2 regions of the Pelosinus fermentans DSM 17108 genome follow, and region 1 is predicted to be linked to the other one. Evidence: a T-box and tRNA genes for the amino acid it is inferred to sense, from the RefSeq annotation. Region 1 holds a T-box; the other holds one or more tRNA genes.
The links. The T-box of region 1 lies ahead of ileS (isoleucine--tRNA ligase). A T-box ahead of a tRNA ligase gene usually reads a tRNA of that ligase, here a tRNA-Ile.
Positions count from the first base shown of each region.

Region 2: it has a tRNA-Ile gene. The T-box ahead of ileS (isoleucine--tRNA ligase) is inferred to sense a tRNA for this amino acid. The anticodon was not compared.

Region 1 covers NZ_AKVN02000001.1:2,827,834-2,832,301, forward strand. The annotation lists gene ileS (isoleucine--tRNA ligase) at 1-2,142, opposite strand, end outside; T-box leader at 2,188-2,407, opposite strand; gene FR7_RS23880 (hypothetical protein) at 2,729-2,878, shown strand; gene FR7_RS13085 (aspartyl-phosphate phosphatase Spo0E family protein) at 2,955-3,119, opposite strand; gene FR7_RS13090 (hypothetical protein) at 3,314-3,556, shown strand; gene FR7_RS13095 (superoxide dismutase) at 3,633-4,307, opposite strand; gene FR7_RS13100 (DUF3231 family protein) at 4,383-4,468, opposite strand, start outside.
Region 2 covers NZ_AKVN02000001.1:2,204,175-2,208,642, reverse strand. The annotation lists RNA gene rnpB (RNase P RNA component class A) at 137-489, opposite strand; gene FR7_RS09940 (Nif3-like dinuclear metal center hexameric protein) at 584-1,702, opposite strand; gene FR7_RS09935 (tRNA (adenine(22)-N(1))-methyltransferase) at 1,693-2,373, opposite strand; tRNA gene FR7_RS09930 (tRNA-Val) at 2,511-2,586, opposite strand; tRNA gene FR7_RS09925 (tRNA-Glu) at 2,591-2,665, opposite strand; tRNA gene FR7_RS09920 (tRNA-Ile) at 2,685-2,759, opposite strand; tRNA gene FR7_RS09915 (tRNA-Asn) at 2,814-2,889, opposite strand; gene rpoD (RNA polymerase sigma factor RpoD) at 2,971-4,086, opposite strand; gene dnaG (DNA primase) at 4,141-4,468, opposite strand, start outside.

The DNA.
Region 1 (4,468 bases):
CCAGTTTGACAGTTCATCGGTAAACTCTTGGATAAGCTCTGCGGCTTTCGTTATATCATAGGCTTCCAAATTTTCGTCCACTTTATGGATCATGGTATTTAACTTGGATATAATCCACTTATCCATGACATGACTGCTTGTTTTTTCTTGGTACTTGGCAGGGTCAAACTGGTCAATCTGTGCATATAGCACGTAGAAAGAATATACATTCCACAAAGTATTCAAAAATTTGCGCTGCACTTCAATTACTGCATCTTCATAAAACCGTGAAGGAAGCCAAGGAGCACTGGCAGTATAAAAATACCATCGCAATGCATCAGCACCTTGATTTTCTAAGACTGTAAACGGACTTAGAACATTCCCTTTATGCTTTGACATCTTAATGCCGTTCTTATCCAGTACATGCCCAAGAACAATACAATTTTCAAAGGAACTCTTATCAAATATGGCCGTAGATATGGCAATCAGGGTATAAAACCAACCTCTCGTCTGGTCCACAGCCTCTGATATAAATTGTGCAGGGAAGTTTTGCTCAAACAATTCTTTATTTTCAAAAGGATAATGATGCTGCGCAAAAGGCATAGAACCGGAATCATACCAGCAATCAATTACCTCACTCACTCTTTTCATTTCTTTACCACAAACGCTGCATTGCAGCAGCACATGATCGATATAGGGCTTGTGAAGCTCAATATCGTCAGATACCTGGATTGCTTTTTCCTTTAATTCGGCAATACTGCCAATACAATCCCGATGCCCGCAATCGCATTCCCAGATGGGTAAAGGAGTACCCCAGTAGCGTTCCCGGCTTAGCCCCCAATCGATAACATTCTCCAGAAAATTACCAAAGCGGCCTTTTTTCACATTGTCAGGATACCAATGAATCGTATCATTATTCTCTAGAAGTTTATCTCTTTGAGAAGACATCCTTACAAACCATGAATCCCGTGGATAATATAACAGCGGTGTATCACAGCGCCAGCAAAATGGGTAGGAATGAAGATACTTTTCTGCTTTGTAGAGAATACCTCTCTCCTTCATGGTCTCAATAATTTTTTCATCGGCTTTTTTAACAAACATTCCCTGCCATGGAGTAACTTCTTCTACAAAATTTCCCTGAACATCCACCAAATTAACCAAGGGAAGATCATATTTCTGCCCTGCCCGGTTATCATCTTCACCGTAAGCAGGTGCAATATGAACCACCCCTGTACCATCGCTGAGTGTTACAAAATCTCCATGAATAACATAATAAGCTTTTTTCTCTGGAGTAACAAACGAGAACATAGGCTCGTATTTCTGATCAAGAAGCTCTTCACCTTTAAACTCCCTAACGATCTCATACTCACCTTCAATCCTGCTAAGCAAATCCTTGGCAAGAATCAAATGCTCTTCTTGATTGATAATTTCTACATAGTCATATTTCCGGTTAACAGCAAGAGCTACGTTACTTGGCAATGTCCAAGGAGTTGTCGTCCACACCAGAATAGAAGCATTTCCGTTCTTCAGTCTGAATTTAACATAAGCAGAACTGTCTTTCACATCTTTGTAGCCTTGGGCAACTTCATGAGAAGACAAAGAAGTGCCGCATCTTGGACAATAAGGGACAATCTTATGTCCTTTGTATAACAATTCTTTATCCCAAAGCTGTTTCAAAGACCACCATACCGATTCAATATACTCATTTTGATACGTAACGTAAGGATTATCCATATCAATCCAGTATGCTACCCGCTCAGACATATCCTTCCACTGACTGGCATACGTGAATACGCTATCCTTACACTTCTTTATAAAGTTTTCCACACCATATTTTTCAATTTCTGGCTTGCCGGATATACCCAAGGTTTTCTCAACCTCCAATTCCACGGGAAGACCATGGGTATCCCACCCTGCCTTACGTAGAACCTTATACCCTTTCATGACCTTGTAACGAGGAATCAAATCCTTAATGACCCGGGTTACGACATGACCAATGTGAGGAGCACCATTAGCCGTTGGCGGTCCATCATAAAAGGTGAAATATTCATTGCCCTCATTCATTTGGAAATTTTTTCGGATAACATCTTTTTCATTCCAAAGAGTAAGAATGGATTTTTCCATTGCTACAAAATCATTTTTAGGATCAACCTTTTTATACATAGTAAAAACTCCTTTTGTCAATATACTATAAAAAAACTCCGCCCTGTTCAGGACGAAGTTTCATCTTCGTTATACCACCTTTTAACAATCCATTCAGGTACTGCCATACCCTATCCTTTAACGCAGGATTACGAATTGACTTACTAAGAAGGTTCAGTCATCAGCTCTCAGGTGATTTTCTTCTGATTATCCTGGCAGGTTCTCAGCACTCCCTACTCTCTGTACATTCAACATCATGAATACTCTTCCTGATCATAGCTTTTTAAGTATCTATTAAAATCTTACTAAGAGTATACGTCCTGATTTTTATAATGTCAATAGTCATATAATCAACCGTACACCGCCTAATTCAGCAGAACTATATTTGAACTCCTCTGCACTAGCTTTTACACTAATCATATTCTTAGTCCCTATTATAGCACTTATCACACCGTAGTATCCACGGCACCATTTCCAGAACCGTTTCACTATTCTTTTGTATTTCTAAAAAAAATGGTTATAATACGGAATATAATGAAACGCTATAAATGAACAATTATAAATAGGTTACTAAAAATAATCCAAATGACACTTAAGGAGGTACAGCATGATGGAAGAACCTAAAAACCCCTCAACAACTGAGCAGGAAAAAGAACAAAGCAGCGAGCCTTCTGTTGAATCCAGCGATACAAAAACAAAACAAACCGTTCCTACTCTTTATCCTGACATAGAGTTCATCAACAGAACGTTACCATGACAGAATACTCTATGTGATCAAAAAAAAATAAGTGGAGAAAGCCTAAAAAGGCTTTCTCCACTTATTTTTTTTGATTTTACTTTTCTCTTTGGCTTAATAGTCTCTGGTAGATAATAATCAAATCATCTAATTGCTGGCTTATTCGAATGACTTCTGCGTCTACCAGGCATTGTTTTCCTCCCATCTCATTTAATTGCCGGCGTGTTCGTTCAATTTTTTCAACTATTTCACCAATTCTCATCTTTATCCCCCCTTTCCTTGTTAAATTTATCAAGAAAATGAGGGGATTTGTTTATTTTTCGACATAAAAATTACTTATTTTTTACATTTCTCTATCTTTCGATAGAGGCAATTGAGGAAAAAGCACATTATGATATAATTATTGCAATAAATAGGTTAAAAATGTAAAATTAGAAAAAGATTGGAGTAATGTATATGGCAATATGGAAAATAAAAATGGACTCTAGAGATTTCGAACAGTATCGTAAAAAACTAGTGAACCGAGGCTTTATTCCTACCAATTACTTCTCTGCTAATGGCTTTAACATAAAAAAGATGAGAGAACTTGCTTTAGCCGGAAAGATGGACGCTATGCAATGTGTTGTCGGAAACTCCATCAGGTGGTATTATTGCGAAGATCAAGCTGAGTTAGCTCGCCTCAGAGGAGAACTCTCATAAGAGCAACATCTTTTTCCCCTAGATATTGAAAAGGCTGCCTGATTAAGACAGCCTTTTCAATATCGTCTTATGCATATTACTCCGAATCACAATCTCCTATCACTAAAGGGAGTTCCCCTTCCATTGCCAATCTAAGACGATTCTCAACCTCATACCAATTAATTAATTTCAACCATTCTTTCACGTATTCCTCGCGGTTATATTGATAATCAAGATAATACGCATGCTCCCACACATCAATTACCAAAATAGGAATTGATCCCCATTGAGTAAGATTCTGATGCTTTTCTGCAGTAAGCATCTCCAAGTGGCTCCATGCCGGATTCCACACGAGTATTCCCCAACCGGATGCTTCTACTTTAATAGCTGCATTGACAAACTGATCGAGAAAAGCATCAAAGCTGCCAAAGTATTTAACAATTTCTTTGACCGTACATCGTCCTGGCTCACTTTCAAACCCTGGCGGTGCCATAATCGTCCAGTAAACACTATGCAAGATATGTCCAGAACCGTTAAATGCCAGCTCATTTTCCCAATATTTTATAAATGTAAAATTTTCTTTTTTTCTTGCATCTACTAAAGCTAATTCAGCCCTATTAAGACCATCTACATAGGACTTGTGATGATGATCATGATGATACCGAAGTGTTGTGGAGCTAATAATTGGCTCTAAGGCATCATATGGGTAGGGCAATGGGGGCAACTTATGTTTCCCCGCCGGAGTATACGCACGCAAATCTGTGTCAGACACGATTTTCAACCTCCCATTCAATCTCTTACCGCTGTGTCGTATTATATTTCTACAACGAGAGGTGGGTGACAAAAATCAGTTGAAAATCTCCATATTTTTATTTTCGACCAGCATTTGACGATCAACCGCTTGCGGCGGTTCCTCAAACCATCCATATTTAA
Region 2 (4,468 bases), 620 kb from region 1:
TATCGAATTAAAAGTCAATACTCATCAGATATTTCTTATTACGTCGATTCAATTTTTATTTAATAATTATTCTTGTATTCCCTCAAATAAAAAACCTTCTCTATATTGAAAATAGAAAAGGCTTTGTTTCCATAAAGTTGTGAGTAATCAATAAGCCGAGTTCTGTACCGCTTACACGGTGATGATCATCTATCTAGTCTGGCAGTTACCTGACAGCTCTAGCGACGCAACCCGGAAGGTTCAGCGGGCAGCTTCATCCCTTCCCTATTTGGTCTTGCTCCAGGTGGGGTTTACCTAGCCAGCCAGTCACCTGACTGCTGGTGCGCTCTTACCGCACCGTTCCATCCTTACCAGCATAGCTGGCGGTTTACATTTCTATGGCACTTTCCCTAAGGTCACCCTCGCTGGACGTTATCCAGCACCCTGCCCTATGGAGCTCGGACTTTCCTCGTATGCTTTATGGGCATCCGCGATCATCTTTCCTACTCACAACACTATATTTTTGTCATTCAATTAACAAGAAATTTATTATATCACATATTATTAATTTAGTCAAATAATCTATGATATATTTATACCATCTTTAATAGATCTGAAAGATGTCTTGATTGATGTCGTCAACCTTAATATCCACAGACCATTTTGCATCATCAGCACATTTGCTAAGATATTCTGCTACATAAGACAGTATAGGTTGCTCTGTGGCAAAATGACCAGCATCAATAATTGCAATTCCAAGGGCAGCAGCATCTTGTCCCTCGTGATATTTTACGTCTCCTGTCACTAAGACATTTGCTCCAGCAAATGCAGCCTTATGCAATAAGCTAGCGCCTGCGCCGCCACATACCGCTACTTTTTTTATCAACTTATTTTGATCTCCCACTACACTTACAGCAGATACTCCCAGCACATATTTTACCTGATCAACAAACTCTGCAAGCACGATAGGATTCACAAGCTTTCCAACACGCCCAAGTCCTAATTTTTCTCCAGAATTCATCAACTGATATACATCATAAGCAACCTCTTCATAAGGATGCACTTTTAGCATTGCTTTAACAACTGACTTGTAAATTTTCTCTGGCATAATCGTTTCCAAGCGACTTTCCTGTACATGCTCTAGCTTGCCAGCATGTCCGATAAATGGTTTAGAACCATCTAAAGGCAAAAATGTGCCGATGCCATTAACAGCAAAACTACAATGACTATAATTACCAATATGTCCTGCTCCAGCCGTCATTATCGCATCTCCAACAATTTCTCGATGAGTTTCTGGAACAAATACTACTAATTTACAAAATTTTTCACTAAAATTATCCGCAAGGGGCCGCACATCACACAACTGAAAAGCATTTGCTAATACATCATTAACACCTCCTGAGGCGATATCAAGATTCGTATGAGCAGCATATACTCCAATATCTGCTTTTATTAAAGCAGATAAAATTTGCCCCTGGGGTAAATCTGTCCTTATGGCAGAGATGCTCTTAAATATAACAGGATGATGAGCAATGATTAAATCGATATCGTCTTTTACAGCTTGTTCCACTACTGCTTTTGTTACATCTAAAGTAATTAGTATCTTATGAATTGTTTGGGCTGAACTGCCAACTAGCAGCCCCACATTATCCCAATCCTCTGCCAAGCTCCTAGGCGCCAGTTTATCCATTGCCTCTATAATTACCTTACACTTTACAGACATCGCCGCTTATCCTCCAATTGTTTTAATCGCGTGACATATTCCTGGTATTTAAGGCTTTTTTGGGCATTACTACTACATTCCATTTCTCTTACTACACGCTTAGTCTGAGAAATCAATTGATCAATATGCAATAGTAATAGCGGGGACTTTTCATCCCATAGCTTTTGCCCAATTTCGTACATGACAGGCTCATAACGAGGAGAATCTCCTCGCTCTGCCACAATGATTTCATAGAGTCTTCCCTCTTCTTGGACTAACCGTTCCTCTAGCACATACCAATGGTTTTCACATAACCAACGCCGCACAGCTGCCGCTCCCACCATAGGCTGTAATATTAGACGTTTGAGAGAGCTAACGATTTCACAATGGTTCGTTAATATCTCTATAATTGTTTGTCCACCCATACCAGCAATAACAACCGTATCTACTTCCAATGGCGAAAGAACTGCTAATCCGTTGCCTAAACGTACAGATATTTTCCCTTCCAGTGATAAACCTTCCACATGCTCTTTAGCCGCCTTATAGGGACCGCTATGAACATCACCTGCTACGGCCGAAATAATAACTTCTTTTTCGACTAATTCAATAGGCAAATATGCATGATCCGTACCAATATCAGCTAAACGAGCCCCTCGAGGCACACATGCCGCCAATGCGGCCAATCTTCCCACAAGCCTCAAATTGCAATCACCTCATTTTTCTTATTATACTAGAATTTTAATTTAACAATCAAATCAATAATAATTCAACATCATCTTCTCTATAGTAAAAAAATGCAAAGCATTATGCTTTGCATTTTATTCTTAAATGGTGGGCGATGACAGGATCGAACTGCCGACATCCTGCTTGTAAGGCAGGCGCTCTCCCAGCTGAGCTAATCGCCCGTTATGGTGACCCGTGGGGGAATCGAACCCCCGTTATCGCCGTGAAAGGGCGGTGTCTTGACCGCTTGACCAACGGGCCAAAATTGTTTACTATAAAATGGTGGGCCCACCTGGGATCGAACCAGGGACCAGCCGGTTATGAGCCGGCTGCTCTACCGCTGAGCTATAGGCCCTAGAGATATTAAAACAGGTTTTCCATAGAAAGCCTGTTTGTAATCTGTATAAGATGGCTCCTCGAGTAGGACTCGAACCTACGACCGATCGGTTAACAGCCGATTGCTCTACCAACTGAGCTATCGAGGAATGTCGTCAACATTAACTATTATAATACAATACCAATGTTACGTCAACAACTTTTTTTATGAAATGAAATTAAACTTATTATTATTCTAAGAAATCTTTTAATTTCTTACTACGGCTAGGGTGACGTAACTTTCTAAGAGCTTTTGCCTCAATCTGGCGAATACGTTCACGGGTAACACCAAAATGCTGCCCTACTTCTTCTAGTGTGCGCGCTCGCCCATCATCAAGACCAAACCGTAATCTAAGAACTTTTTCCTCTCGCGGAGTAAGAGTTTCTAACACTTCTTCTAATTGTTCCTTTAAGAGCATAAAGGAAGCAGCCTCGGCAGGAGCTGGCGCATCCTGATCTTCAATAAAGTCGCCTAAATGAGAATCTTCTTCCTCGCCAATCGGTGTTTCTAAAGATACTGGCTCTTGAGCAATTTTCATAATTTCTCTTACACGCTCAACACTGATATCCATCTCTTTTGCAATTTCTTCTGGCTGAGGCTCACGTCCTAGTTCTTGTAATAATTGCCTAGATACGCGAATCAATTTATTAATCGTCTCCACCATGTGCACTGGAATACGAATCGTTCGAGCTTGGTCAGCAATTGCCCTTGTGATTGCTTGGCGAATCCACCAAGTAGCATAGGTACTAAATTTATAGCCTTTATTATAATCGAATTTCTCAACGGCTTTTATTAAGCCCAAATTACCTTCTTGAATTAAGTCCAAGAATAGCATTCCACGCCCAACGTAGCGTTTTGCAATACTTACAACCAAGCGCAGGTTAGCCTCTGCTAATCTCCTTTTTGCTTCCTCGTCGCCTTCTTCCATACGCTGCGCTAATTTAATTTCTTCATCAGCTGTCAGTAAAGGTACTCGACCAATCTCTTTAAGATACATGCGAACCGGATCATCAATACTAATACCTTCTGGAATTGTTAAATCAATATCTACTTCTTCTGGAGTTACTTCTTCTACTTCTGCTACATCAGGCTCATCATGTCTTTCAGTATCATCAGGAAGCTCATCAACTATCTCAATCCCCTTACTAGAAAAGACTTCATATATCTCTTCAATTTCATCAGGAGATAAATCTTCACTTTGGAGAGTATCCATGATTTCACTATAAGTTAACACGCCACCCTGTTTTTTCCCTTTGTTCACCAATTTAGTTACAAATTCATTTGATATCATCTTTTTCTCTGTCATTTTACTCCCCTCCTCCATTGGCCACTCCAATCAAGGCGTAGTTTCTTTTTGGAATTATAAGTTGCGCAATTTATTAATTTCATCGTTTATTCGCTGACTTTCTGCTAATGCCTGCAGAAAACCACTATCCCCCAGACGTTCTAATTCATCAGCCCTTAATCGGTGCTGTTCATATAAAAACTTTAAATTTGTTAGGCGCATATTTTTTATACAATCATCAACCATTTTGATATTATCAGTATCATTATATTGTATATCAATTAGCATAATATGAGATAATTCTGCATTTGCTGCTTCACTTAGCATCATTGTCCAAGCAGTATCTGTAATATCTTTTCCCATATTATACTCTTTAAATATTAAATTAATTATTTCGCGTCTA